3 regions of the Pleomorphochaeta sp. DL1XJH-081 genome follow, and region 3 is predicted to be linked to each of the others. Evidence: riboswitches for the same ligand, from Rfam matches in the RefSeq annotation. Region 3 holds a riboswitch; each other region holds the start of a gene.

Region 1 (10,292 bases), on a different contig from region 3:
GATTATACGTATACACTAGGTACCTTGCCACTCTATCTTGTCGGTCAAAGTAGACGATTGATGAAAAAACTGCCGTAGGAGAGAATCTTCAGTGGTACACAGCGAAGGCATAGCTCACCGCAAAGAGAAAGTGATCGGAAAGAACATGGTAACTGCAACTGGTTTTTCATCGATCTTCGCCGGTTTAGCCATCAAATCGGCAAATGCATCCATCGCAGCTGCAGCAAAACCGAACCCCGGATCCTCTTGCACGACTATATCGTCGATAGTACCGTCTTCTCCTATGTACAGTCTTAATACCACTTTGGCCTCCAAACCCTGTCGTTTTGCTCCCTGGGGATACGCTATTCTACTGGAGAGCAACTGTTGGTCGAACTGCGGAGCTTCGGTCACTTGGCCTAACGACACATAGGTCTGTGGAACGGGTCGGGATTCTCCGAGCTGTTTTTCCCTATAGCTGGCCTTTACAGAAGCGATATCCATGTCGGGGACAAACGAGGTATCCCTGGCAATCGCTTTCAAATGGTCCCCTGCTTGACGATCTGGTTGGGGAGAGTTAGTTGATTCAGATGGGCTTTCATCAATCATGGTATCAGCAATCATCTCCTCACGATCCTCTGCCACCCCGGTAAGCAACTGAGGAGAGACTTCTGGAGCTCGTGCGAGTGTGATGGTTGCTGCTCTTGGTAAATCTTCTCTACTTGGTGTTCCAACGCTATCGGTTGGCAACAGAGCAAAGGGGATGCGCAGGAATAGGAACATGCCGAGGGTGACTATCGCAGTAATGAGACCGATACGCATCCCCCGGGTCATGGTAGAGCCACCACACATTGCACTATTGGTACTCCCAATTCTGCAAGTCTTTGTAAAATGGGGAGGACCAGAGAAAACTCGGTTGCTTCATCGGCATACACCGAGATCCGCTCTGCATAGGCGATTTGGTCCAAGTCAATCTTTCGCTCTTGGTTATATAAGGTGCCATCCTTGTCCACGAACAGCTGTAGGTCAGCTTTTTGAACCTCTTGCGCATGCTGGGCTATCGGTAATTCAACTGGTATAGGAGTACGTTGGCTGGTTATCGCGAAGACGAGGAAGAAGAGAAGGAGAATGAAAGCAACATCGGTAAAAACTGCTGTGGCTACTTTCCGTTTGCGTCTCATGGCTCCTCCTCTCTCTCTAAGGAGGCAGGAGATGATTCACTGATAGAGTCCCCTGTCATGGTGGCGAATCCAATGGAGCCTACATCATACGTAGATAGGGTATCCAAAGCATCGACCACTTGCCCCCATGCTACCCTTGCATGGGCATGTAAAACGACATCCTTTTGTTCAATCGTAGACAACGGTAGGATCGCCGATGTGGAAACTACCTGAAGTGTGCCGTCTAAAAGAATCTCCAGGTGGACCACGTGAGACAGACTAGTCCCATCTTCACGAATATTCTGAGAGTCTGAAGAATCGATGGCGAGCATGCGATTCGCAGTCGAGCCGACCATCACTAAAAAGAAGATGATCAGCAAGAATGCGATATCGCTGCTGTATCCTACCTGTTCGCGTCTTTTTCTTCCCATATCCTCTCCATAGCGAATTCAAGAAGGAAACTCACCAGTGTTGCCAGCAGTGAGACAATCAAACCGAAGGCCGTGGTAAACAGTGCTTCATACAGTCCCCCTGCTACAACCGGCAGTTGGACTGTTGTCGATTCTGCCACTGCACCGAATGCGCTGATCATTCCGGCAACTGTTCCGAGGAAGCCAAGAACCGGGGCGGTAGTCGCAATGAAATCGAGCAGTGAGAGGGCGAACGATTCAGCGGGCTGGGTAGCTATCCCTTCGCCTCGTTTGCACTGGTAGAGGTTCAGAGCTCCGTCGAGTGCCACTACCAATACTGCTCCGAAGAGGATCAGCAGTGGCCACATCACTACCCCACCCCGTTGTATCATGTCCATCAGTGTCTGTTGTGTCTCCATTGCCGGTCCTCCTGATTACAGCTGTAGCGAAGCGCCGGTTCTGATCTTCATTCCAGGCATGGGGTAACCGTCATATAGCTGATACGCGCTGTCCAACAGGTTGTCGATCGCTACATAGGTCGATACTGTTTCCGATATCGCTAAAGTGGCTGTCAAATCTAAGAGTACGACAGCATCGGCTACTTCGGAAGATCCTAGGTACTCACCGAATACGATGATATCCCAAGGGCCATGGGTAAATCCCACTGATGTTTTGAGTGTATGTTCCCGTACTGCCGATACCGGAATGTCATCGGAGAATGATTGGTTATTCGATAGGTCGAAACTCCGGTTGTATTGGTAACTCACCGAGAAAGAGAGGCTCTCCGAGGGATCCCAAACTACCGACTGTTCTGTTCCGAGATAAAACGCATGTGCTATGTTGTGGGGAATGTAATTGTCTTCGGGATCGCCTACGATCGCATCATTAACATCCCGTGCGAAAAGGCTTCCTTCATACCGTACCTTACTAGTCTCCAAGGTATAGCCGATATCGCCATTGAATCCTTTTTCTGTTTTCAGATCGGGGTTTCCGCGGTATCCCCATTCGAGTGGCCAGTAGAGTTGGCTGAACGTAGGAATCTGCTGAGCATAACTGACTGTTGCCTGGAATCGGTGTATGCCATCAGGAGCGTAGATCATGCCGATCGAGGCATTCGGTGAGAAAGCTTCTGTATCGCTCACATACTTGAGTTGTATACTTGGGTGGATCGAAATCTTCCCTTCTACAAGATAGATACCTCCATTGGCATAGACAGAGGGAATCGTACGGCTCTCATCTCCGATTTTGGTACTGTCGACATAATCTACTGTAGCATCAACACCGGTTTCCAAGGCGAGGTGCTGATCCATCCGCCAATCTTGTCGATACTGGAAGAAGAGACGAAGTTTGTCATGGGTGTCATCCGTGGCCGATACTTCATCAATGTAGTGTGTCCGTGCAAATGCGGCACTCGCCACCACGGTGTGTGTATCGATGGGACTCTCTGGATGGGTATCGATCGAAACCGTTTGATTTCCCGATAATTCCCAATCCTCTTGTTGTGCATCGGGAGTTGGCCAACTCAACATTCCTGGGACTCCGACACGTTGCCAGTTGGCTAGGGCGTTACCTTTTAGATGGACTCGGTCGGAAACACTGCCGTCGAGGAACAGTCCTGCATGGGCAGAGATCACTTGGGCATTGGTGCGCTGCTCACGTCTGTCCCCATCGGGATAGGTGAAGGCATTGGAAGCCCGTAGCCCCCCTGTGGTTGCAGTCATTTCCATATTACCAAGACGAGTGGAGTACTCGATGTCAACTTTCTGGCTATCGACAAGTGAAAGCCAATTCTGATAATCGCTGTCCCCATAGGGAAGTGGAAGGAAGGATCCGTTCTCAAGTGAAATGTTCAAAGGTCTTTGCTTCCCGCTGGTATCCGAGGTCCCGGATTTGGTAATGATATTGACCATCCCTCCTATGGCATTGGTCCTTCCTAGGTTCCCTGGTCCACTTTTAATAATCTCTATGCTCTCGATAATGTTCACTGGGATCCGAGAGAGGTCATACGAACCTTCGTGGGCTGAGCCCAATGGTACGCCGTTGAGGAATACCAATGTCTTATCGGATGTAGCTCCCCGTATCTGCACGTTCTGTGCGGCTCCAAGGGCTCCATAGGATGAGAAGGTGGTGCCGATCACTCGCTCTACGAGTTGGGCTGTCGTTTCCGCTTGATAGGATGCGATTTCTTCACGTGTGATGGTTGTCACGCGTGAAGCTGTGTTGGTTTCCGCTTCGGCGAACGATTCCTCGATGATCGTCAATGCGGCTCCTGTTCCCAAGTCGGTGTAACTTTGTGCCAATAGCGGTGTAATGCCTACCACCAGCAAAAGGACCGTCAGGAGGGAGATGGGTAAACTGTGCGACTTCTTCATGAAGTGCCTCCAGAGATGTGGTGTCTGGCTTCATGAAGTGCAAGGGTGGAATGAGATTGATGTTAAGTGTATACAGTCGGTCATGACATGTCTGTTTCATGCTGCCTCTTTCTCCACGAAGATAATGTATCTGGAAACGTCTCCTGACTTACGACTCGTCTTCCTGCAGACCTTCTCATCCGTTGGACAATGGTATACCTGCATTCATCGTCGATTACAGTGGCGGGACCGTTGGGGAATCACACCCCATTCCGTTTTTCCAGACCCAGCGAGGCAAAGCATAGCCGATTGGCGGGAAGAACGCAAGCATCGATTGATTTAAAACCAGCTAGGGATGTGTCTACAGATAGGGGTCCTTCTCCGGAAAAGCCAATCCGAATATAAGGGTAACAGTTGTGTTGTGAACGCCACTTGTGTACAACAGGAGATACCGCCCTCGCAACTTTAGGAGGTAATGGGCACACCTACTAACATCTTGACGGTTCCCCAAACCTGATCGCTTGAGGCCTTCAACTTTTTTCTTCACGAGCTGGTGAGTGTGGTATCATAGATCGATAAGCAGATCAGCACATATCCCATTGACTCATCCAAGTCTGTTTATCGGATGTTTTTGAACCACGAAGGACATCTGTTTCCCAATCATAAAAATAGTCTGGGATGCTAGACATCTATACCTGTGTATAAGAATCTTTGACAGCCTGTTCCATGGCAGCAAGCTCCTCATCGCTCAAGAAGTCAAAATGGGAGGACCTCTTTCTCGCAGAAAGGTTGCCGTTGTCCTGTAGGCACAACTGTATGAACAGATCGATCAGCCGGTCGGGCATGTCGATTATATCCTGAATCGCATTCTTGGTTGCATCATAGTTGGCAAGAAAGTTGAGTTCTTGTACAAGCTCTTCTTCGATTGTTTTACGTAGAAATCCGGACAAGGCTTCTGCCTGGGCTGTCATATCCATATAGGAGTACCAGGGTGCGCTTTCATCCTCTACCGTCATTATCCCCATTTCATCCAACTGATAGTCGATGACCTGTAGCAGGGGCCGAGAAAAAGCTTCCAACGATCTATCATAATCTTCCGGATGCTTCAGCATGACAGCTGATATGGGAAACATGAGTCCACGAGGTACCATCTGCCGCAAGGAAAGGATATTATGGATGAGGAATCTATGGATTCGTCCGTTTCCATCCTCGAACGGATGCAGGAACACAAAGCCATAGGCTATCACCGCGGCGTGGATGACTGGTGGAACCCCACCCACTTTCATCCTGTCATGACAAGTGAGCAAACCCTCCATCAGAACCGGCAGATCTTCAGGTCTTGGGCAGATATAATGGATGAGCTCTTTTTGGTACGCCATTGTCTGGCCAACATAGTTTTGACTTACCCGGTAATCGCTATCGGCAAATCGCGGGTCGACAATACGGTTTTGCAGTTCAACAAGCCTGCCCTTTTCACAAAAGTCCTCTTGTTCGGCAAGTTCCAAGGATGCAATGAACTTCTCTGTGCGGGAAGCATTGCTTTTTGCATGTTCAATCTCAAATGAGGATTTTGTCTCTTTATTGTAGAAGTAACTCAGTGCCCGGCGAAGCAACTGTGGAGGATAGGCCGTGACGATTTCCTCACACCGTTCTTTCAGGACTGTGGAGTCCAATTCCAAGAGCTTGTCGGTCTTCCTGACGACAGGACAAAAGGCCCGGGGACCAAGAAGGTTGTTCACTATACGATGGCGGGGAGATCGTTCTCCGCTGTGGAGAGTGTAATAATCCTTGCTATCCAACGCATTGACATAGTTGCCAGTGGTCATGTCGCTGACAGGTAGATGCTTTTCTGTCAAGAGCTCATAGAAAAACCAGATCCTCCGGGCGTATTTCCCGGTCGGCTTGGACATGATGTACTCGGTGAGTACTTCGAAAGATACCTTTTCAAAGATTCGTGCCAGCAATGCAAGATTCACCCCATCATATTTCAGAGCGAACTCGAGATGGTCACCAACCGTTTCTCCGGGCCAGTATTGAGGTCGATAAACTTCATCGACAAAACCGTCCTGTATCTTTGAAGAGTGTGTTCCTGTAGTCGAAACCATCGATCGGTGCCAGTTTGGTATGCCTGTGATTCCGAGTTTTTCAAGAAGATATGCATATCCCGCCGGTCGAAGATCAGAAACGTATATTCCCATGGACAAGCCTCATAAAAAAAGTATCATAGTGCAAATATAGGTATGAACCTCGTTCATGTCAACAAATATCATTATTTATCAGCATATTTTTGCAATTATCATTATATATGCAAGCAGGATGCTTACATAGAGCAGACTGCCTACAAAAATACGTATATTCCTGCCAATTCGATTACCTGGCGGCATTCAAGCTCAAAACGTAGTATACACACCCTCTTGCCCCCTTTGCGTTCAAGCACACCCCTTTCCACCATAGCGAACATCGCAGGCTTCATAATGGGAAGTAAGACCTCAAGCTGCTGAGAATGCTTACGTTGGTTGATACCGGGATTCATGTTTATCAGAGAGGGTATCCTTAGTCCCAAAGTATCATCCAAAGTATCATCATGAGACTTTGGAACTATGGGAGGCTCAACCGTGGCTACTTTTATTGACAGCTACACAGTAAGAAGTGCATTTGCAATATTTTCGGAAGTATAATTACTATATCTTCGGAAGTAAAACATTGATATTATCGGAAGCATGAAGTACTATACATTCGTAGTAAAGGAGGAATCCCCCATGGAACGACAAACCTATCTCAAGCGTATTGCTGACGGGCTCTTACAGGAAAGACTCCGTTCCAACGGTGCTGTTTTGGTCGAAGGTCCAAAATGGTGTGGGAAGACGGCTACTGCAACGAGAGCATCAAGAAGTCAGCTGTTCATGCAGGACCCTGACAAGTCTGCATCATACCACATGGCAGCTGATACAAAACCTTCCCTCCTATTACAGGGAGACACCCCCCGATTACTCGATGAGTGGCAAAGCGCACCCGTATTATGGGATGCCGTACGTTTCATGGTTGATCAGAGAGGGGGAAAACCAGGGCAGTTCATTCTGACAGGATCGGCGGTACCACAGGATGATACGGTACAACATACGGGGACCGGGAGAATCTCACGACTGATGATGCGTCCCATGAGTCTGTTCGAATCTTTGGAATCGAACGGCATGGTTTCGCTGAAATCGTTGTTTGATGGGAAGATCAATCCTGAGGGATTTTCAGATGTATCCATAGAAAGCATAGCTTCTGCCATTGTCCGGGGAGGATGGCCGGCTTCCATCGGTGATGATGAGAATATCGCGATGCGCCATGCGATTGATTATGTGGAAGCGGTCATCAATGCTGACATCTCCCGGGTTGATGGCGTGGAAAAGAATCCTGCACGGGTGCGGGCACTGATGCGCTCCTATGCCAGAAACATAGCGACTATGGCCACAATCAGGACGATCCGTGACGATATTGCCCTAGGCGATGCCGATGCAAGTGTTTCAGAGAAAACAATTAGTCAGTATCTGACGGCATTGGAGCGAATCTTCGTCACGGAGAATCTTCCTGCTTGGAACCCTGTGCTGCGCTCCAAGACGGCGGTCAGGACTTCTGTCAAACGGCATTTCGTGGATCCTTCCATTGCGACAGCACTAATGCGGCTTACTCCTTCCCGATTGCTAGAGGATTTCCAATATTTCGGATTTCTCTTTGAATCCCTATGCACAAGGGACCTGCGAGTCTACGCAGAAGCCATCGATGGGCAGGTCTTCCACTATCGTGATGCAAGTGGATTGGAATCGGACACCGTAATCTGTCTTAACGATGGCAGGTGGGCGCCGATCGAAGTGAAGCTAGGTGCAAAGCAGATTGAGGAAGCAGCCGATCACCTGCTGGAGCTGAAGGCCAAGGTAGATACCAAGAAGATGAAAGAACCCTCATTTCTTATGATACTTACAGGTACAGAATTCGCATATCGCCGTGATGATGGTGTGTTGGTAGTACCAATCGGATGCTTGAGGGATTAATTCAATATACTCCTGATAGTCCGTTTAGGTATTGAAACCATGATACTTCAACCAAAAGAACTCTTGCCGATCCGCCGCACCGTCTCATGGCTCACATGCAGGAATGCTGCGATATCCTTGATCGCATGGCCATCGGTCATGGCAAGGGTGATGAATCGGCTACGTAGTTGTCGTACGACGGGGAGGCGGGATCCCGAGACGATCATTTTCCTATATGCACAGAGTTCCTGTTGCTCGAGAAATCCGTCAAGGAGACAAGCCAGACGCTCTTCGGTCTCGATCTCCGGTTGTACGATAGTGGCGAATCCCACCTCGGCATTCCATGTGTCGCTTTCGGTACATGCACGATATCGCTGCAGAGCAAGTGTGCTCTCGGGAGCGAAATAGGAGAGTAGCGCAAGGCGGTCGATGATGCCACCTTGACCGGAGATCACCGCACCATGGCCACTCCACCGATAGGCTCCCGGAGTCACTGCAATATTAGCCTTCACGGGATTTTGGACGATATAGCGGATGGTGCTGAAGAGCTTCCGCTCATCCTCCAGGAGGTAACTCTTGTATCGTCCTCCATAGATAGTGCCAATACGGTTGTAGCGTCGGTTGTAATAGCGGGTATAGTTCCTGTTGACCAACCATAGTAGTTGGGATAACGGTTCTTTTTCCACACGGATGAGCAGGTGGTAATGATTATCCATGAGGACGTACTGGAGGAGCGTGGCATCACTGGTATCGATGGCATGGGAGAGGATTTCGAGGAACTCACGTTTATCCCGGGTATTCTCATAGATGTAGTTGCGGTTGTTCCCCCGTTGGATCACATGGTGGACACTGTGGGGAACATGTTCCCTCTTTTGTCGACTCATGGTCTAGGGTCCTCCCACCAGGTGCCACCTGCCGTCCGCTCGGTATTCCACCCTGTCGGAAAGCTCCAAATCGGTAAGCAGTCCCATCGTATCGGTAATTTCACAACCAAGGGCATAGGCAATTTCACCGGTTGCCATACCACCCGCTGCGAGACGTTGTAAGACAGAAGTTTGGCGGTCATCACCCTCGACCAGGGTATGTGAAAGTCTAGCTGTGTCCTTTTGTGCTAACCTGTTATTGATATAGGCACGAGCTCCTTCGGTAAGGAGCACATTGGTTCCCCTACTTTTGGGTTCCAAGAGGCTGTTGGGAACGGCCAGAACCTGTTTCCCTTTGGTCATGGCGCTACGGGCGGTATGCATGCTGCCACTTTTTACGCTTGCCTCCACGACAAGCAGGGTATCGCACCAGGAGGCGAGGAGGTCATTGCGACCGATATACCTGAATGGCAAGGCTTCCTTGCCATAAGGATAGGGACTGATGATTGCTCCTCTTTCGACAATACGCTGTGCAAGTGCGGTATGCGATGCCGGCTGAACCTTATGCAGGCCACAAGGGAGAAATGCGTAAGTAATACCGCCATGATCCAACGCGGTCTTGTGGGAGAGGGCATCGATGCCGAAGGAGAGGCCGGATGCCACTACTTTGCCCTACCCCACAGCCTCTTCGGTAGCCGCTGTAGCTACCATACGGCCATAGGACGTACAAGATCGGGATCCTACGATCCCTATGAGCTTTGTATCGGCAGGTGCCAATTCCCCACGATAGTACACCACCAATGGCGCCTTGCTATCGGCGTCGAAGATGCGGCGGTAACAACTGTCGTGTGCGCACAGGGTCGAAATTTCATGGTGCAGGTGGTGCTCCATGATCGTCTCTGCCTCTTTGAGGTCTCCTTTAGGCCAAGCTGTGAACAATTCGCTCCCTTCGGCTCGCTCGGCCACACTGGAAGATCCGTAGCGGGTACTGGCCTTCCTAGCTAGCAATTCTATCACAGTGGATACCTCGGCATCGTAAATCGCCTTGGGATCGCCGAAGATCTTCAGGAGCTTTCTTTTGGATGACAGGGGAATTCCACGCAGCTCGTTCAGCCACACCCAGTAGAGCAACAGATCATCACGATCATACATGGTGGGTATCCTTTTCCAAGTCCCTTGAGGACAAAGCGAGAACAAGGTGATCTTTGCCTATATCGTCACATCCATCGATATCGGCGAATGTCCTAGCAAGACGGAGGGTTTTATAGCGTGCCCGCACGGAGAGATGCTCCCTTTCATAGGCACGTTGTAACAATCGTGCGCACCGATCATCCAGAATGCAGTATTTTCGGAGATGTGAGCTTCTCATCTCCGAGTTGGTGGAAATGGCATCCCCACCCTTACGAAACCGGCTGGATTGCCGTTCTCTGGCTAGCATGACGGACTCCCGCAGGGTCGCACTGCTGATCTTACCGCTCATCAGATGACCGTCACTGAATGCCACCCTTCCGAC
Region 2 (10,292 bases), on a different contig from region 3:
CTTGAAGGATACTTACACCATGTCTATCCATTGTTGTATGAATTGAAGTACAACCTAGTTCTTCCAATTCTCTGATCCTCTCCCCATATGGAGAAGAAATCAGCACCTCATGACCATCTTGTAGCAATCGCTCAACAAGCTCAAGACGAAAGTTATATATGACTACTTCATGATTGACTAAAAAGAGAACTCGTCGCTTCATGCATTAATCACTTTGGTTATTGAAGAATCAAAATCCACTAAACAATAGTCATTATTGAAGAATTCAGAAAGGCTCTTTTCATATATCAAGCTACCAAATAGCTTATTTATACTAGAAACAAAGAAAGAACCAAGGAAAACAAACAAATTCAACACCCTTGTAATCCATACCTTATGCCCAGCCTCTTCAGCTACCTGCCTCACTACCTCACACGTATCCACATACTCCCCATTCTGTGGCCAGAATACACCTTGCTCTTCATTGTCTATGACTAACCGGACAAATTCACAGAGGTTATCAATATAGAGCATACTTCTTTGGTTGTGATACGCAGGGAAGATTGGTGTTTTCTTTGCTAAGGCAATAAGCTTTGAAAAGTTTCCTTTGGAACCAGGACCATAAATCATAGGAGGACGGAGTATCACAACCTTGAAGTCTTGGTCTTCCAGCTTCTTTATTCCAATCTCTGCCTGAAGCTTACTGTTACCATAAAAACCGTTGGGCTTTGGTTCTGTCTCTCTGGTGATTACAACAGGTTTAAGAGACTTGCTCTCACCATAGACAATTATGCTACTCATAAAAATAAACTGTTTCACACCACACTGCTTAGCATGTTGGGCAGTTTCAATTGTTAAATCAGTATTCACCTTGTAGTACAAGGATTCCATATTCTTCTTGGCATTCACATGCGCAATACCAGCTACATGGAAGACTACATCATAACCAGAAAAGTCTTTCTCTCTCCAGGAGCCATCAATCATATCAAAAGTATCAACCTGATACTTATCTGGTTCCCGCATTAGCCAACGTTCCACATTGGTTCCTACGTAACTATTTGCGCCTGTAATCAGAATACGTTTCATACTACTACCAACTTATTCACTCCCCGTCCCCCCTTCTCTCACCCCGTCACTTTTGAGGACTGAGAAGATGGTAGCGAAGAAACAACGAATATCCATGCATGGGCCAATACGCTTGGCGTATTCACCATCGAGCTTTGCTTTTAGTCTAATGGGAAGCTCATCTCTTCCGTTTATCTGTGCCCAACCAGTAAGACCTACAGGAACATCGTTGGCCCCATATTTGTCTCGCTCGTCAATGAGATCATACTGATTCCACAGAGCTGGCCTGGGGCCAATGACAGACATCTGACCAACGAAAATGTTCCAGATCTGGGGAAGCTCATCCAAACTAGTCTTTCTGAGGAACTTACCTACTTTGGTAATATATTGCTCAGGGTTCTTGAGCTGATGAGTCGGGACATCATTAGGAGTATCAATACGCATGGTCCTGAACTTGAGAATATTGAAATGTGTCTTATGAATACCAACACGTTTCTGTTTGAACAAGACAGGACCTTTAGAATCAAGCTTAATGGCAATGATGAGAATCAGGAATATGGGAGAGAGGACAATTAAAGCCAATAGAGAACAGATGAAATCAACTACTCTCTTAATATGCAGATAGTTTTTCGATGGAGCAACCATCTTTTGAGTTGTTGATTCTTCAAGTTCCAAGGTTTCATTACCCATATAAAGTTACTATCATGTTGAAAACAGATAGGGCAGGAACTCAACACTCCCACCCTATGTTCATAAGTTTCCCACCACCAATTTCAGCTCTGCGCCAAAATTATGGTGTGGGCACCCTCTTCTTTGCCCTCTCCCATCCTGCTTCAACTCAACCAATCCAATATCCCAAAACCCCTCGATTCCTGCATATTTATGCAGCTTTCGAGCCCCCAGACCTTATTCCCGTATATCTATCACTCATCCTATTCTTCAAAACGACTAACGATAACGCCGAATATTGCCCAAACGTTCCAGTCTGCTTCCTCTTATATGTAGCTCTAACCCACTAGAAAAGAACATGGTTGAAAACGAAAGAAATATCCTCTTCTCATTCATACACCGCCACTTCCTTCGGACCCAGCACACTCACCATCCCCAACAAATTCACACTTCTCAAGCCAATAGCTTTCAATTCTCGTTCATCATCCTCTCGCCAGACAATAATGGGGGTAGAAATTTCATTCTTTATGTATTCAATCTTATCGCTCTGAATCTTTTGCTCTTCAATCTTTACTTTTTCATTCCTCAAGAATTCAATCTTAGATTCTTCAATCTCTGCACTTTCTTTGCTTCTACCCTGATGTTGATCGATTTCGTTTTTTCGACTTTCATTCTTTCGATCTTCAATCTTTGAAATTCCAGTCTTCCCATCACCATGCTGAACTTTTTCATCCTCAGCTTTAAACTCCCCACTCTCCCCCTTCACCCTTTCCATACTATGGCAGACAGTGACGGGGATATCGAAACTCTCTATATTCACAAGATCGGTAACCATGAGGGAGAAGTCGTCCTTTGGACCGTAGAACAGTATCTTGTCTGCTTGGTGTAAGCTTGCAAGGTTGTTGGTTACGGTGACAATGCGGTTTCTCATGTGGTCTATCTCACGATAAGTACGTACGATATAGGAGTAGGTACGATCGAGTTTGTCGGCTATGCCGGCAGGGGTGAGAAAGTATTTGACTGAATTGGGGGTAAGTTTCTCAACCTTCACGAAGCCTTTCTTGATGAGGGTCTTGAGCAAAAGGTTGATGGCGCCAAGGGACATGCCTACCTGTTCACTGAGTTCACGCTGTGTTGCATGGGCGTTGTGCTCAATGTAATTGAGGAGGGCTAGTTCTTTGGCATGGGTGTCTGTATACATGGTTTTGTGGTTAAAAGTGTTCAACAAATGAACAAAAGTGGTGGGCACCGGTATTCGAGCGGGCATTGCCACTCGATACTTTTGCTCACGTTATTGCTTGATTAGAACTTAGGTCTTGATACATGCGGCATTGCTAGCAATGCACAGCTTCGCCATTTCCACCATTTTCAGTGGTGGAGAGGTTGCCATACTCACTGGCTGCGCGATACACCGGAATGCCGGAACAAGCACGGTGTATTGTCCCCCTCGCATATTTGCAGTAATGCAAAAGAAACCATGTATCGGAGTAAAAGGTTACCAATAGTATTTCTATATCGGTTAGCTTTCACCCATTGAAGATTATAGTAGCAGATGGGAAGGGAGGACGCAACTAGGATTCGTATGGAGAGGCGCTTTTTTTGACAGTTTGGTAGTGAAGTGCACAAATACATACCTACTTTATAATTGAAGGCTCGTAAAGAGTGAAATATTCAATCATGTGGTAACGAGGTTATAAAATCTTATCCATCTAAAGCAGGGTAATTACCTATTTTCACCCACAACCTCCCCCACCCGATACCGGACTATCCTCCGAATAAGATCATAGGGGATAGGTTGATCAAGTGGAAACTGTATGGCACCCTTGGACCATTTGTAGGGACCAAGTTCAGAGACAAAAGCTTGGACTCCGCTGGGAGTAGGATAGAAACCGAGGTGTTTCTTCGCTAGAGCGAAGTGAACGAGGTTCTCCTTGTAGTAGAACGTGGGCATACCATAACTAATCTTTTCTGTAGCCATGGGTGCCTCTTCTCGTATGATGTTACGAATCTGAGTGAGGATCTGCCGGTACTCAGGATTGGATTGAGCTATGTATCCGTCTATAGTGGTGATGACTTTTGTTTTCTCTGTATTCATAGGAATAGTCTAATTACTGGTCATAGATTATGCAAGAAGAGCATCTAATTGTAGAGATCTATCGATAGCAATATCACTAAGGATGGAGCTAGGTACAAGCCCGGCATCTTTTTCGTTGACATTGGAGGCAGGCTCCCTTACTATGGGTAGCGTACCGTACGGTACACCTACACTATATATTGTGCATACAGGACAGGGAAGTTGGGTACGGATACCCACGCGGTCCCGCCGCTGTGAAGGTTAGGAGTCTGTCGCATCCACTGGAGTAATCTGGGAAGGAGACAATGCTCCGCTGAGCCTGAGCCAGAAGACCTCCCTGTATGGACACGCTGTCACGGAGTATGGCATTGGCGTGCAAAAATGGGCGAATTGCGTCCTTTTGTTCTCCTGTTGTTTCATTACATCCTCTGACAGCAGGAGGAACCCATGATTACTCGTGTCGTCAAACGAGATGGGCAGGTCGTCTTTTGCGATGGACAGAAGATAGCCCTTGCTGTGGAAAAGGCTGCCCGTGTAGCCGAAGAATCGATCGATAGCGAAAAGCTCACCCAAGAAGTACTGCAACAGCTGGAAAACGGATCGACCACCTCGGTCGATGTGGAGACGATCCAGGATGCGGTAGAAGAGCAGTTGATGCTCAGCGGTGCATCGGCTACCGCGAAAGCCTATATCCTTTATCGTGAGGAACGTCGGAAAGTCCGTGAGGGAAGAATCCTGATCGATGCCACTACCCGGTTGTTCAACGATTATCTGGATGACAAGGATTGGATGATCCAAGAGAACGCCAATACACGGAAATCGATCAATGGGATGAACAACTATATCCGTGAAGCTTTCACCCGTCGCTATTGGCTCAATGAGGTGTACCCCACCGAAATCCGTGAAGCCCACCAAAGTGGATCCCTTCATATCCACGATCTGGGTTTCTATGGTCCCTATTGTTGCGGGTGGGACCTGCAGCAACTGTTGACGATGGGATTCGGTGGTATCACCGGAAAAGTATCTTCCAGACCGGCAAAGCATTTGCGCTCCTTTTTGGGACAAATCGTCAATGCCACATTCACCACCCAAGGTGAAAGTGCCGGAGCGCAAGCTTGGTCCTCCATCGATACCTACTGCGCTCCCTTTATCCGTACTGATGGATTGGGTTTCACCGAAGTCAAACAAGCCTTGCAGGAATTCGTCTTCAACATGAACGTCCCTACTCGGGTCGGTTTCCAATGTCCGTTCAGCAATTTGACCATGGACCTTACCGTACCCTCCAGAATGCGGGACCAGGGTGTGATAATTGGCGGAGAGGTACAAGATTCCACCTATGGCGATTTCCAGAAGGAGATGGATCTGTTCAACCTGGCCTTCTGTGAAGTGATGATGGAGGGCGATGCAAGCGGCCGCGTATTTACCTTCCCTATTCCCACTATCAATGTGACCAAAGATTTCCCATGGGATGGGCCGGTTGCCGATGCTATCATGGAAATGACCTGCAAGTATGGTATTCCCTACTTCTCAAATTATGTGAGTAGCGACTTGTCACCAGAGGATGCACTTTCGATGTGCTGCCGTCTTCGTCTGGATACCACAGAACTACGTAAACGCGGTGGTGGCTTGTTCGGTTCCAATCCTCTGACGGGCTCCATTGGGGTGGTCACACTCAATCTTCCCCGGCTGGCTTATCTTTCTTATGATGAGAAGGACTTCCTTGGGAAATTGGAGATACTCTCCGATTTGGCTTTCCAAAGTCTTGAGTTGAAACGAAAGGTCGTCGAACGGGAAACCCAACGTGGCATGTATCCCTTCAGTGCAAGATGGTTATCATCAATCAAGGAGAAGGAGGGGGCGTACTGGGCAAACCATTTCAGCACTATCGGCCTAGTGGGAATGGAGGAGGCTTGTCTGAATCTTTTCGGCTCTTCTGGTAGTCTGGTGACCGAGAACGGCCAGCGCTTCGCATTACGTACCCTGGATCGATTACGTCAGTTGATCGAGGGATACCAACAGCGCAGTGGTAATTTCTACAATCTCGAAGCCACTCCTGCCGAAGGTACCAGTTATCGTCTTGCCCGAAGGGACAAGGAGGATTTCCCCGATATCATTACAGCTGGAACTGATGTCCCCTACTACACCAATTCCACCCAATTGCCCGTCGGTTTTACCGACGACCTCTTCGAGACATTGGACCTACAGGATGACCTGCAATGCCAATATACTGGAGGAACAGTGTTGCATCTCTACCTAGGAGAGCGCATTGAATCCACAGCAGTAGCAAAGCGTCTCTTGCAGCGGATCTTCTCCCGTTATCGTCTCCCCTATGTCTCTCTTACCCCCACCTTCTCGACCTGTGAGGACCATGGCTATCTTGTTGGCGAACAACATACCTGCCCTGTCTGTGGTAAACAAACCGAGGTCTGGACACGCGTGGTTGGGTATCTCCGTCCCGTGCGGGATTTCCACCAGGGTAAGCAGGAAGAATACAAGCAGCGGACCCTGTATCGCGTTCCCACTGAGGGAACCAAGGAGGTCGTGTGAAAATCGCAGGTGTATTGGGTTCTTCATTGATTGACTATCCGGGGCATATTGCGTGTGTGGTATTCCTGCAGGGCTGTAACTGGAATTGCACCTATTGTCATAATAAGGCGCTTATTCCCTTACAGGCGGCCGAAAATAGCGTTTCGTATCCTACTCAGGGGCTCGGTGAGCCCCTGTCCACTTCAGATTCCGATGGAGGAATGTTGCGATCGCGTGAGCGCAGCCACATCGATTTTCCTGAACAGCTTTATGCTTACCTGGAAACACGCAGGGGATTGCTCGATGGTGTGGTGGTTACCGGTGGTGAACCCACTATCCATGCCGGACTGCAGATATTGTTGGAGGAGATTCGCTCTATGGATTTTTCTGTCAAGCTCGATACCAATGGGAGCAATCCGAGGATGCTGACTCAATTGCTTGATGCAGGGTGTGTAGATTACGTCGCTATGGATATCAAGGCACCGTGGTATAAATATTCCGAGATTTGTGGTCCCCATGCCGATGCGGCACGCGTGAAAGAATCATTGGGGATACTCCAACATAGCGCGATTGCGTGGGAAGCCCGCACTACACTGTGTCCCGAGCTTGACGAGGATGATGTGGCTTGGTTGGAAGAACTCGGATATTTTCGTTAAGAGCGACCGAGAGAAAACAACAGAAGTATGAAGTATCGTTCCCCTAGGTAGAACATTGGAGCCAGGAGACGTCGTCCCAAGGCTACCCTGATGCGTATGGTATCTTACTTTTTCAAATAGTTGAGGATGTATCGATGGAAATCAGAATCGAAAGGAATCGAATCATTCTCAAGATTCGCTATGAGATTTTCCAGATGATTCCTATCGATGACAAATGGAATTTCTCCTTTTTGATAGGATCCTCCAACAAGATCCTTGAAAAGAACCTCATAACCATCATTCCATTCTTAGATATAGGGATATGGGATGCCTGAGAATTTCCCATCTAAGTATTGCTTGCGAAATCGAGTTACATTTCGAACCCCTTCAAAATCAGAGACCCGTACGAATCGGGTTCCAGACTTGGACGTTTTACTCACAATTCCGATTTCTGAGATTCTCATAAGCTCATGATCCATAACATCGGTATTGTGTGTGGTAAAGACCAATTGTGCGTTGGATTTATTATATCGTCTGTCCTTGAAAAGCCTTATAAGTTCTGCCAATAGAAGCGGATGTATCGAATTTTCCAGTTCATCGACAATGAGGATATGGCCATGGTCCAAGACTGCAAGGATTATTCCCAGAAGACATGCAATCTTCCGGGTTCCGGCAGATTCTTGTAGGAACTCCAATGGAATCTCGTCTCCCTGGTGATTTCGATGATATGACTTTATATCTGTTTCCACTACAAGATCTTTTTTTGGAAAAAAAACATACTCAAATTTTTCTTTGTCTATGGTATCGGGTAGCACATTCAATTCATTCCGCTGGTACTCCATTTTGGTTATATCGATATCCAATTTTCGTAAAATAGAGACGATACGATCAAAGGCACTCTGTAGTTGCTTTTTATCCTTGCCATTGGCCAAACGTGTCATGCAATAATCGAAAGGAAAATCATTTTTCTTATAAATCTCCAGATTTCGGGTAATGTATGTGAAAGCACTAGTGATGGTATCATTCAAATTTGCGTAGTTTTTCCCAATGACTGAGAGAAACGGGGTATTAAAATGTTTTTCCTTGTCCAAACATTCAACTTTAAAGATGGTCCTCAATTTATCTAGTGTGTAGACTTCTTTCGACGGCTTTGCATAATCCAAAAAGTTCTTTTCAATCGAAAAGACTAGATGTGTATCAACAATCAATTTCTCTTTGGTGATTTGTCTATCATCGTGTGATAAGAAATATTGGAAAGTAATACCTTTGTACCAGAAACCAAGTTCATAGCCCGATTCCTCACCAACGTCTTGAAGCTTGTTGGGATACGATAAACTCTCTTTGAAACGATTTCTCACAATCCTCTGCAATGTGTCGAAGGCTTTGATAATATTGGTTTTCCCAGAGGCATTCGGTCCGTACAAGGCTAGAGTAGGAACACCTCGTATCGAGTCAATTCCGATAAAAGGTAGTATTTCTCTCTCTTTATAACCATTTGGAGCTTTCTTTTCAGCAAACCGAAAGTTGACTTCCACATATTCAATCGAACGATAGTTTCTTACTTTATAATATAATAACATAACGAACTTCCTTTCTTCACTCTCATGGTTAGTATAATGTTCGTAAGTTCAGAAGTCAAGATAAACAACTTTTTTGTTTATTTATAGATTCGCTTATAGAAAACCATGCACTAGGCAAACAAATCTAGATAATGATAACTGGAGTATTGTGTATACAGTGATAAGAATGTTACTGATGAGCCAAATACCAGAATATCTTGGCTATCTACTGTTCTTTGAAAAACAGACTGCTAATTCGTAGCGCAAGCCAGATGATGGAGTAGGCAGGGATGAGAAAGGTGCCGACCTTGATGCTATGGAAACTGGTGTGGGTCATGAGGTTGTTACAGATTCGGACAAACGGTCTCATCTTTTTTGGCCTCTCCTCGTTGGCAGATATGGAAAGAACAACCATGAGTGGTGTTACGTTACAAAAGAGGAACCGGACGCTATATCAACCACTATGTTGCCTCAAGAATGCAGTTAGCGCCCGATTCCCAAATGACTGATTTTTTGTTTTTTTTCCTAAGCATCACCTCCTGATAGGGAAAAATACATCTTATCGATAGGAGCATCGTCACTGAGTGCAGTGAGGCTCAAAACCGGCTGGGGGTCTTCACTGTTGGCGGTGATACGAATAGTATAGGGACCGTAGTTCTGGAAGTCGATGGTGACTTCATTGTTTTCGAAAGTCACAGTTCCCTTGTCGATTTCATAATTCGTTGTATCATCGTCTATCAGAGCCCCCTGTAATGTCCCGTTGTTTGCTGTAAAATCTTCTATTCGGAAAGCATCGACTATCTTTTCACCCTCCCAGTTTCTGACCACATAATCATCTTCCTGGGCTACCCAGCCCAGGTCATTGCATAGCAGTGCCCGGTCGGTCGAAAGGTCTACGGTGGTGTTACCAGGATTGGAGTCGCAACCAGTGCATCCTATGAGTACGAGAACTGCTACAGCGAGCAGTGCTATTAGGGCATAATACTTCATGTATATGATTCTCCTTTATCTGTAGTATCGTGATGCCTGATCAGGACAGGTATAAGTGTGGAGGATGGAAAGTGTGCTGTCAAGATAAAATTTTATTTATTTTGTTTTACAGTATATAGTTATAAGAATTTTTCACTACACGTTTATGCCACTTGCGAGTCAGATTTTTGCATCTGCTACGAAGTGGGCTGCGTAAAAAGATAGCAGCGAACGAGTTGCTGTCGATTGCGTCCTGCAGTGTGAATGTTCTTGAGGTTGATCTGATTATACCATGGAAAATCAATACATTGTGGAAAAATTATAATATTTATGGCAAATTCTTGCTGCTATTTCAAGAATGCTGTATATTTACAGCCTTCTAGATCACAGTATATACGTGAACTTGGTCCAAATTTGCCACAGAAGTCTTAGATGTTGAACTCTAATAATGTGGTGTGCTTGTAGGTCTCACCAGGGTGCAAGAGACAGTTGGGAAAGTCCTTGTGGTTCATAGCGTTGGGGAAGTGTTGTGTCTCCAGACAAAAACCGGTGTATTGGGTATAGGGATGCCCGTCTCGAGATGTATCGCTTCCATCAAGGAAGTTTCCGCTATAGAACTGTACCCCCTCCATGGTGGTACTGACCTTCATGGTCCTTCCCGATTTCGGTTCCTTCACATAGGCACAGCTCTTGAGATGATCGCCTTTTGTGGTGAGCACCATACAGTGATCGTACCCTCCGGCCTTTTCGATATCTTTGCCAATCGTCTTTCCTGAAGTGAAATCGAAGGGAGTACCCTCAACCGATTTGACCTCC
Region 3 (10,292 bases):
CAACAGGGATTCGAATATCGAACCTGTCCAACAAGCCTGAGCCCAATTTCTTCCAATATCGCATAATCGTAACCTGGGAACAGGAGCATCTCCCATCCTCAATACCCAACTCTCCGCATGGACAGGCATTCATGGTTGCAATTATTTGGAATCGGGCAGGAAATTCGGAGATCCTTTTGTCCATTTTCAAATACACCCGCCTCCTATCGTACACTTCACGTAATTGCTCCAAAATACTTTTCGGGAATGTTGAAATTTCATCTACTATCATAACTCCCCCATGGCTTCTTGCCGCATAAAACGAGAAATCTTCCTTCAAACTAACTTGGGGCAGGATGCAAGCGGGTCTTTCCCCCCTGATTAATGGATCAAGACTCCCTAAGGCAGAACGTATACGTGCCATTTCTTCATAAAGAAGTTCTTGGGCAGGGGGGAGCAGACTAGAGAAGGAGGTCGCACAAAGCGTCTTACCAGCACCAGGAGATCCGAATAGGAGGACATGATGCCCACCAGCAGCTGCAACTTCCAAGGCTCTTCGGACACTTTCCAGCCCTTCCACATCGGCAAAAGGAAGTTTGTCGATAACGTGGGATATTTGAATTTCTCCTGCTCTCAACTTGCGAAAATCATCGCCCAAAAGATGTTGCTGTACTTTTTTCACCGCATCGGAGAGAGAGGTGACTAACATGAGCGTATCAGACGGTAAAAGACCATCTTGGACAGGTGCGATGGTCGCCAGACACCCTTTTTGTTTGGCCGCAGCCAATGCCCCTTGAACATTCTGAATTGCGATGACAGTCCCATCGAGTGCTAATTCACCGACCACCATGACAGGGAGATCATTGGCAATCTGGATTTCACCATCAGAGATTTTTTGTGACAATGCAATTACAAGAGCTATCGCAAGGTCTAATTGGGAACCTGCCTTATGCATGCTGGCAGGTGCAAGATTGATCAATACTCGTTTCCTTGGGATGGGTATCCCCGAATTACGCAATGCGCTCCGAACCCGTTCCCGCGATTCCCTGATAGCACTATCTGGTAAGCCTACGAGATCGAACCCAGGAAACCCTTTCCTCAGATCTGCCTCCACGGTTATACAATCACCCGAAAATCCTCTACTCACAAAGCTATGTAGACGCATGAAAACACCTCCATTCTCTTAGAGAACGTAGATGACAGGAGATCCGCTTCAGATTTGAGGACGTTTTCAGCTTTCCAGCAAGGTATCCATCTCTTTTCGGACGAGAGCATCGCAGCGTTCGTTCAGTTCAATACCGGCATGACCTTTTACCCATTTCCATTCGATAGGAAGTTTGGATGCAAGTCCGTCGAGCTGGATCCAATATTCCTTATTCTTCACTGGAGCTTTCGCAGCTGTCCGCCACCCATTGCGCTTCCAGTTGTGTATCCATTGGGTTATACCATTCTTGACATATTGGGAGTCGGTATTCACTTGGACAGAGGAGATCGGTCTCTTTAGCGCAAGTATATAAGTGAGAGCCTGGATCACTGCCGACAATTCCATTCGATTGTTCGTAGTCTGGCGCTCCCCACCACTTTCCGCAGCCAATTCTTTCTCACCTTCAAATACAACAAAAGCCCAGCCTCCAGGACCGGGATTTCCAGAACAACCACCATCTGTATAAACTGTCAGCATATTTTGCATGGAGCAATCCTAGAAGATTGTCAAACGAACGTCAAGAAATGTCGCTCATATGGGCTCCTGCTGCTATCAATATTTCTACAATCTCTTCCGAACAATAGTTGAAACGGGCAATATCGAGAGGAAACAATCCATCTGCATCCGGTTCGTTCACATCGCAACCAGCTTCCAATATCGCGGACACAACTTCAATGTTATCGGTGAGATGACAGCCAAGGGCATAGTGTAATACGGTTTCGCCGGTGAAAGATTTTCGGTTAATATCGTCTACATAGTCGAGCAACAGCAATGCTACTTGTGAATTATCCGCAGCGCATGCATGCATAAGTGGTGTCATCCCCTGAGAATCCACTACATTCGCCTTGGCTCCACCCTTCAGCAATACCTTGACAAGATCCACATTGTCGAGTGCATGGACGAGTACAGGATATCCCTCCGAGTCGACTGCGTTTGGGTCTACGCCAAGACTCAATAGTGTCTCCAACATGGGAACCGGTTCCGGATTCTCATACATAGCTACTACTAGGGCATTTTGCTCAACCGCTTGATCATCGCTATTCCATAACTCATCATAGTCTATGTCATCTGCATCATCCCGTGGTTCTAGGTAGAGATCCATAGGCATGGTGGTATTGGGATTGGCTCCCTTCGAGACAAAGAAATGGATTAATTCGTCTGTAGCATTCGAAGCAGCACATAGAAGAAACAGAAGATCCAGTTCCCTCTCCGTAACGGCCTTCAAGTGGGAAAAAAGGTATATAGCGACTTCAGGGTTCGGATTATTAATAGCGGCTTCGCTTACGATGGTAAAATTGACTTCTGCGCCTGCCATAGCCAGAACCTCGATTATTGCAATATGTGGATTACGTACCGCAGCATACCATAATGGACTGTGGCCATCCGCATCCGACTCGTCCACATCCCTAATCTTGACCAGTAATGTCTCGAGGATTTCTTTTTCACTTGCAGATTTGGCTGCATGGCACAATTGTGCAAAACTCTCCGAAAGATCCATGTTCTGAACTCCTTGGGAATATTGTAGCATCAGTTTCGTCAAGACGCTATGAAAGAATATCTTTGCCCTACTTCAATCAAAAAAAAACAGTGTTTGCATTATATATGATGGCTTTGGTAGAATAGAGGGAAATTTGGCAGGAAAGGAGTCGCTCATGAAACATGGTGTAGCAATAATAGGGACAGGTGCAATCGCAAGATCACATATCGCCGCATACAATCAATTCCCAGAGGACTGCGAAATCAAAGCATTATGTGATATCTACCCCCAAAAAGCGAAGGCATTGGCGGAGGAGATGGAAATTAACGTTGATATTTTCGAGGATTACCATCAGATGCTCGAACGTACGGACATCGACATCGTCTCTATTTGTCTTCCCCCTAGTGTACATGCAGAAGTCTCCATAGCTGCAATGGATGCAAAAAAACATGTCTTGGTCGAAAAGCCTATGGCTCCATCCCTTGCCGAATGTGATGCGATGATCGAGGCCTCCGAAAGGAATCGTGTTCTTCTCTCACCTATCGCACAAAATAGATTCAGGACATCGATGATGAGATTGAAACATATGATTAGCGAAGGTATTGGCGGTAGCGTTCTGCACGCTACAGTAGACTCGTTGTGGTGGAGAGGTCAAAACTACTATGACCTTTGGTGGAGAGGTACGTGGGAGAAGGAATGTGGTGGTTGTACAACGAGCCATGCAGTACATCAACTGGATCTATTACAATGGATGGTGGGAATGCCACAGGAGATTACTGCTGTCATGACAAATGTAGGCCATGACAACTCGGAATGTGAGGATCTTGCAATTGCAATAATGAAATATCCAGGCATGCTCGCCCAAATGACAGCCTCTATCGTTGCCCATGACGAAGGACAGCAGTTAGTTTTCCAAACTGAAAAAGCAAGATTCTCGGCACCATGGAAAATCGCAGCTTCTAAAGCATTGGAAAATGGATTCCCAGAAGATGATACCCAAACCGCAAAAGAAATGGATTCCTACTACAACAATCTTCCCGAAATCTCTCCTGAGAGACATGCAGGGCAGGTGAAAGACTTCATTGAAGCATTGGAAGGAAAACACCCGTTACTGATAGATGGAAAACAAGGCAGGAATACTATTGAGTTGATCATGGCAATCTATAAATCTTCACAATCGAAGCAGACGGTCACCCTACCATTGGCTAAAGATGATCCATTGTATACCCGAGGAGGTCTCATTGCCACTATGCCGAGATTCCATGAGAAGAAGCGGAGTATTGAAAATTTCTCTACAAGTGAAATAACCTTGGGTAAGGATGCGAAATAGAGTCAATTCTTGCCCCTAAAATCCCTATGGATCGAGTAGCTATATTTGTTTCTTTCGATCGCCACAGGGATCACAAATCTTATCTTTGGTTGAGGAGGATTCCGGGATGCAACAGAAAGCAGATGGACAAAATTATGCCCCGAAAGGAAAGGCCTTTCCGGTGTGTAAGCCAGGAGAATTCAAAGTTGGTGTTATTGGATTAGATCATGGACATATCTATGGCATGTGTAATGGTCTTGAGGAAAGTGGAGCCCAGATTGCATTCGTTTATGATAAGAATCCCGAAGCAATGTCAAAGTTTTCTTCCCAATTCCCTCATGTCACCATTTGCAAAGACCCGAAGGCGATATTAGAACACCCCGATATCAAATTGGTTGCCAGTGCATCGGTACCTGTAGAACGTACACCGTTAGGAATCTCGGTAATGCTTCATGGAAAGGATTTCTTTGCTGACAAACCGCCTTGCATCACAAAAGAACAGATAGCACAAGCTCGCAAGACAGTAGCGGAGACTGGAAGAAAATTCGGTGTCTACTATAGTGAGCGATTGCATGTTGAGGCTGCAACCCGAGCGATGGAACTCATAAGTCAGGGGGCGGTAGGAAAAGTGGTCCAAGTAATGGGATGGGGTCCTCATCGTGCTGCGACCCATACCAGGCCACAATGGTTCTTCGAGAAGAAGATGTATGGCGGAATCCTCGTGGATATTGGATGCCATCAAATTGAACAGATTCTTGCGTTCAGCGGATCCAAAGATGCTACTATCACCAGTAGTAAGATAGCCAATTTCAACCATCACCAGTACCCGTCTTTCTACGATTTCGGCGAAACTACACTTACTACTGATACGGGGTGTTCGGGTTATTTCCGCGTAGATTGGTTCACTCCCGATGGTTTGGGAACCTGGGGAGATGGGCGTACGATAATCTTAGGAACCGATGGATATATTGAGTTACGTAAGTATATCGATATCGCCAGGGACCAGGAGGGAGACCATGTCTATCTAGTAAACCATGAGGGTGAACACCATGAATGTGTAGCTGGCAAATCAGGATATCCGTTCTTTGGTCGGTTCATACGAGATTGTCTCGATCGTACCGAAACAGCAATGGATCAGCAATTGGTGTTCCGGGCGATTGAATTGGCGGTACAAGCTGAGTCGCAAGCGTCAGTGCTCGCATAGGAGAGAAAAGTAGATCGATGATGGTTTCCTAGCCTATAGTGGGGTTTGAACTTGACAGTATCCCCACGGTAAGCATAACATGATCGGACAAGCGGTTCGGATGGTTCCAAGCCATTCGCTAAGAGGGAAACGGGTGCAAGTCCCGTACGGTCCCGCCACTGTAATGAGGTAAGAACGGCTGTCATTGGACAACCACTGGAGTAATTCCGGGAAGGAGCCGTTACGTATTCCTCCAAGTCAGGAGACCTGCCGCATGTGAACCTGTCGATCTCTTGATCGGACCTACGGTGCATAGGTCGGGTGTGCAGACTCATACCCATCACTTACTTAGGAGTTTGGGTATGGAAAATTACCGAACACGCTTGATTTCTCTGATTTCGATGATGTTACTCATTATCATTCCCCTTTCGGCAAATGGATTGGGAGAGTCGCAGTCACATGGAGAATATGCCATATCGATTGTAGATTCACGTGGAGTGACCATTTCACTTGAAGAGATCCCACAGAAGATCGTCTCACTGAGTCCAAATATTACAGAAACGCTTTTTTCCTTGGGACTGGGGGATCACATGGTAGGAAGAACCGACTATTGCGACTATCCTCATGAAGCCCAATCCATTGAACCGATGGGAGACCTACTCTCTCCAAGTGTGGAAAAGATCGTCTCTACCGATCCTGACCTCGTAATTATCAGCAATTTAGGTCAACTACAGACCATAGAAGCGATAGAAATGACTGGAATCCCAGTAGCGTTCATAGATGAACCACAAACCATGGAGGGAACCTATAGGATTATCGAACAGGTGGGCGAAGTAACAGGAACCGCCAAGGTAGCAGCCCAGATAGTCAAGGACATGCGATCTGAAATTGAAAAAATCAATGTTTCAGAATTGAAAGACAATCCCAGTGTCTATTATGTCGCTGGGTTTGGAGAATGGGGTGATTTCACTGCTACAGGAGATACGTTCATCCATGATATCATCACCCTCGCTGGCGGTGAGAACATTGCATCCGAGGCAGTCAACTGGAGCTACCAGCTGGAGTTGTTACATGCAAAAGATCCCGACATCATTATCTTACCCCCGTTATGGGGAAGTACCTTTGAACAGACGTATGAGCAATTCGTAAATCATCCCTCGTATGCTTCCCTCTCAGCTGTAAAAAAGGGGAAAATCATCAATATTGACAACAACATCATAGAGAGGCAGGGTCCCCGTAGCGCTCAAGCTGTATCGATTCTCGCAACAGAAATCGATCGACTCTCGAGGTAAGCGGTGATACGTCCCACATTTTTACCGATCATCGGTATAGCCTTGGTAATCTCACTCGTTGCAGTTACTGGTCTTGCGCTGACTTTGGGTCCAGCAGGTATACCTTTGACGGTTATCGATGATATTCTGTTATCCGGTCCTTCTGTGGACCAATCGGCAAATTTCACAACAGCCCAACATCGAATCGTGTGGACACTCCGTCTTCCACGTATCCTCACATCATTGGTCGCTGGGATTATCCTTTCTGTGTCAGGTATGGTATACCAAGCTCTTTTCCGTAATCCCATGGCTGACCCTTATGTATTGGGAATCTCCAGCGGCGCTGCATTTGGCGTATCGCTCGCAGCATTTCTTGGATTTGTCGGAGGTGCTACTGGAATATGGCAGGTTCCACTTGTGGCATTCTTGGGAGCTGCTGGAACGGCCTTGTTCATCCTCCTACTCTCTGGCGGGGTACGAAGGTCGCCAACTACCCTACTTTTAACAGGAATTGCGTTGAACTTCCTCCTATCGGCGCTTATGACGCTTTTCATGTATTTAAATCGCGCACAATTGCAGAACATCATGCAGTGGACCATGGGAAGCTTTGGTTCTTCATCCTGGAACAAGCTCTCCATTATGCTCTCCATAGGAACTCTAGGCATGCTCCCTATAGCTTTTCTTACCCGGGAGTTGGACATCCTCCTACTGGACGAAGCTTCCGCTCATAGTATCGGAGTCTCTGTAAAAGTTGTCAGGATGGTCCTCCTCTTCTCTTCAACACTGGCAACAGCGGTCACCGTGGCCTTCTGTGGTACGATAGGTTTCGTTGGGCTGATGGTACCACATATCATGAGATTGGTTACCGGACCACGTCACCGATCTTTGCTCCCCTTCTCGATCTTAGGAGGAGCTCTCATGATGGTTGGAGCCGATACAGTTGCGAGAACCGTGTTGGGAGCGTCTGAACTTCCTGTGGGAGTAATAACCGCAATAGCCGGAGCCCCCTTGTTCATCATCCTACTGGTAAATTCCAAGAGGAGACAATCGTGAAGAAACCTAATGCTGCATCGGTCAGAAATCTCCAATGGTCATACAGAAGTAAAGTCCTATTCAGGAATCTCCATACCGATTTGCCAATCGATTCTTTCATCTCGATCATAGGTCCGAATGGATCTGGCAAGACGACCCTTCTGAGACATCTGCTGGGTATCCTTGAATCGCATACAGGCAATGTGGATCTCTTTGGAAAGGATATCAGGGCATACAACCAACGAGAGATGGCAAGGAAAGCAAGTTATGTTCCCCAATCCAGTCGATTGGAATACGATTTCACAGTTTCTGAATGTGTGGCCATGGGTAGGTATGCCCACGGAGGAAGACTCGCTGTATTGACGGCGGAAGACCAACTCTTAATCGACCAATCTTTGGATGCCATGGAAATGCGTCATCTAGCCAATAGGTTAGCTACCGAACTTTCCGGAGGGGAGTATCAGCGGATGCTCATTGCTCGGGCATTAGCCCAACAGGCAAAGGTAATTTTCCTTGATGAACCGGTGAGTCATCTTGATATCCACAACCAACGGGAAATCCTACGGTTGTTGCGTTCACTCGTTGAACAAAAGATTGCTACAGTGGTATGCATCCTACACGACTTAAATGCAGTAAGTGCTTACAGTGACCTAGTGATTATGATGAGAAGCGGAATAATCGTAGCTGAGGGAAATGTAGGTGAAGTCTTGACCAAAGAGAGGATAGAATCGGTCTATAAAATAGAGGTAGATATCGTCCCGAACGAGTCCTCTGGACGGCCGCTCATTCATCCTCTCTGGTAAGCGAGTCCTAACGGGACCCGGTCTTTTTAATTATATGGAACCCAAACTGGGTTGGGACGACTGGACTGATTCCCCCAGAAGAGAGCCTTTTCACAGCCTGTTCGAAAGCTGGAACCATCGCTCCTTCACCGAACCACCCTAAGTCACCGCCTTTGCTTTTACTCGGACAGGTGGAGAAATCACGAGCGAGAGCTGAGAAGTTAGCCCCACCCTTAATCCTCTTGAGCAGTTCCTCAGCAAGTTTCCTATCTTTTACTAGAATATGACTGGCGCGAAATTCCATGTGACATCCTCTCTATGAATTTTGTTCTTGTAGCATCTCAAGATAGTATCTACCCTCCAACGGATAGTCAGCGACACCCAACCGGGTGCGTAAATCAGACAATTCTTCAAGTGCACTTTGGACCTGTTCGTCTGTAGCCGAATCCTCCAAAAGGCGTTCCATCTCAAGATAATACCCCAAACCATCTACATGGACCAACTCTATCGAAAGTCCACCATCTTTCCAAAGATTTCCCTGCTTCCCCTTCTCTATGAGAGGAACATAGCCAAGTGATCCGAAAAAAGCATGCAGAGCTCCGCTCTCTTTCCTCGGCACTGTGAACTCGATTTCATCATTCACTTCAACTCTGTCATTACGATGTTCTTTTTGTTTTCGGGTCAAAACAAGAATGGAATTTTCCTGCCTGATCCGAAAATCAGCTGTAAAGCCATCACGACTATAGTAGACATCCCGCTTATCGACAACCTGTTTCACTATAGCGGGAAACGCTTTGTCGATCACATCGGTTAGTGCGGTTAAGCGATACTCCGGTATGTGGATCTTACACTCCACTTCTCGTGCCATATCAATCCTTCCATGGGAAAATCATTCCCTTGAATGTACGCTTTCCTACCTTCTCCTGTTCATCGAATAGAAGTTCTTCCCAAGGGATATGTTTTCTATCGGCAGAGCCATCCGCTTCCAGATAATCATATTTCATAAGCAACAGTTTTATGGCGACTTGTCGTGAGAGTTGTATTCCCGCGACGCCAGGTATTATCGTGGCGAACAAGATCGTAAGGATCATATTGAATATGTGGTAGACACCGAAAAACAGGGAGAACGCTAAATTGTCTGCCACGATCACTAACGACTTTTTCAAAGTCTTCAGTGGTTTGTCCTCCGGCATTTGTATAGCAAGCGGATAATAAAACATCATAGCCAAGAGTAAGGCTAAAGCTATCCAGAACACCACTACCGCAATAACAAAGGCGAACATGGAATCATAGGAAAGATAGAACGGGATGATAAAAAATATTACGGTTACAAGGAATAGGTTAATGAAGACATGTAGTAAAGCGTGACGCCAGATGAGGGCAAAGGATCGTTTGAAATCGTTAAACCCAGGACGGCTGTAATATGCAAATTCCTTCGTTTGTGAAGAGAGAGCTCCGCTATAGAAAGAATGAAGCACTAAGGCCAATCCTGCCATCGCTATTCCTCCGACAACAGAGACCGAAAACAATTCCAATGCTCCATAGAGGGTCAATATGACTATAAGATACCCAAGATTGAGTACTACAAGAGAGATCAGATTATCCCAGCCATCGAAAAACGCCTTCTTAATGAAAAATCCTGTCATACCACCACTGTAGCGGAATATTTGATGATGGTAAAGTTGAGTTACACGTTCACACAAGTGTTCCAATATGAAAATCAATGTGAAATAACTTGACGGGATCCCATGTATGCCCGAGAGTAGGTTGTATGGAAGACGATCACACGGATCCTTGTAAAGAATTGAAAAGACGGGTCAATGAGTTGAAACGACTCAATGATGAACTATTGGAGATGCAACACCAGGAGACGGTTCTCGATTACGCCTGGTCAGGAAACTTGGGGCATTGGTATTTCAACTTAGAGATGAACACCGTCGTATTCGATCAGCTCAAGGTAACCACCTTGGGATATGAAGCATCGGAAATCCCAGAGTCGGTTCCTTACCAGTTCTTCACCGAGAAAGTCCACCCCGACGATTATGGGGCGATGAT

What was found. Region 3 has a riboswitch for cobalamin ahead of ACODJP_RS10390 (ABC transporter substrate-binding protein). Riboswitches for the same ligand answer to the same signal wherever they lie in the genome.
Region 1: linked by a shared signal. The riboswitch ahead of ACODJP_RS05075 (TonB-dependent receptor plug domain-containing protein) and the one ahead of ACODJP_RS10390 (ABC transporter substrate-binding protein) in region 3 are both predicted to bind cobalamin.
Region 2: linked by a shared signal. The riboswitch ahead of ACODJP_RS05490 (ribonucleoside triphosphate reductase) and the one ahead of ACODJP_RS10390 (ABC transporter substrate-binding protein) in region 3 are both predicted to bind cobalamin.

Annotation. Positions count from the first base shown of each region.
Region 1 covers NZ_JBMDYO010000002.1:165,056-175,347, forward strand. Annotated here, with positions in the region: gene ACODJP_RS05055 (TonB family protein) at 115-813, opposite strand; gene ACODJP_RS05060 (biopolymer transporter ExbD) at 810-1,160, opposite strand; gene ACODJP_RS05065 (ExbD/TolR family protein) at 1,157-1,570, opposite strand; gene ACODJP_RS05070 (MotA/TolQ/ExbB proton channel family protein) at 1,543-1,968, opposite strand; gene ACODJP_RS05075 (TonB-dependent receptor plug domain-containing protein) at 1,984-3,921, opposite strand; cobalamin riboswitch at 4,037-4,206, opposite strand; gene ACODJP_RS05080 (Fic family protein) at 4,590-6,098, opposite strand; gene ACODJP_RS05085 (hypothetical protein) at 6,239-6,475, opposite strand; gene ACODJP_RS05090 (ATP-binding protein) at 6,660-7,937, shown strand; gene ACODJP_RS05095 (transposase) at 7,985-8,800, opposite strand; partial or broken gene ACODJP_RS05100 (DNA-processing protein DprA) at 8,804-9,931, opposite strand; gene ACODJP_RS05105 (YifB family Mg chelatase-like AAA ATPase) at 9,924-10,292, opposite strand, start outside.
Region 2 covers NZ_JBMDYO010000002.1:250,071-260,362, forward strand. Annotated here, with positions in the region: gene ACODJP_RS05465 (glycosyltransferase family 4 protein) at 1-202, opposite strand, end outside; gene ACODJP_RS05470 (NAD-dependent epimerase/dehydratase family protein) at 199-1,065, opposite strand; gene ACODJP_RS05475 (sugar transferase) at 1,078-1,734, opposite strand; gene ACODJP_RS05480 (winged helix-turn-helix transcriptional regulator) at 2,102-2,914, opposite strand; gene ACODJP_RS05485 (iron chaperone) at 3,437-3,808, opposite strand; cobalamin riboswitch at 3,981-4,142, shown strand; gene ACODJP_RS05490 (ribonucleoside triphosphate reductase) at 4,235-6,334, shown strand; gene ACODJP_RS05495 (anaerobic ribonucleoside-triphosphate reductase activating protein) at 6,331-6,969, shown strand; gene ACODJP_RS05500 (hypothetical protein) at 7,104-7,283, shown strand; gene ACODJP_RS05505 (AAA family ATPase) at 7,257-8,528, opposite strand; gene ACODJP_RS05510 (hypothetical protein) at 8,734-8,877, opposite strand; gene ACODJP_RS05515 (hypothetical protein) at 9,033-9,497, opposite strand; gene ACODJP_RS05520 (aldose epimerase family protein) at 9,905-10,292, opposite strand, start outside.
Region 3 covers NZ_JBMDYO010000006.1:9,071-19,362, forward strand. Annotated here, with positions in the region: gene ACODJP_RS10365 (ATP-binding protein) at 1-1,144, opposite strand, end outside; gene rnhA (ribonuclease HI) at 1,211-1,669, opposite strand; gene ACODJP_RS10375 (ankyrin repeat domain-containing protein) at 1,701-2,681, opposite strand; gene ACODJP_RS10380 (Gfo/Idh/MocA family protein) at 2,836-3,990, shown strand; gene ACODJP_RS10385 (Gfo/Idh/MocA family protein) at 4,097-5,173, shown strand; cobalamin riboswitch at 5,249-5,441, shown strand; gene ACODJP_RS10390 (ABC transporter substrate-binding protein) at 5,515-6,444, shown strand; gene ACODJP_RS10395 (FecCD family ABC transporter permease) at 6,448-7,476, shown strand; gene ACODJP_RS10400 (ABC transporter ATP-binding protein) at 7,473-8,258, shown strand; gene ACODJP_RS10405 (peptidylprolyl isomerase) at 8,266-8,541, opposite strand; gene cyaB (class IV adenylate cyclase) at 8,554-9,105, opposite strand; gene ACODJP_RS10415 (hypothetical protein) at 9,107-9,883, opposite strand; gene ACODJP_RS10420 (sensor domain-containing diguanylate cyclase) at 10,009-10,292, shown strand, end outside.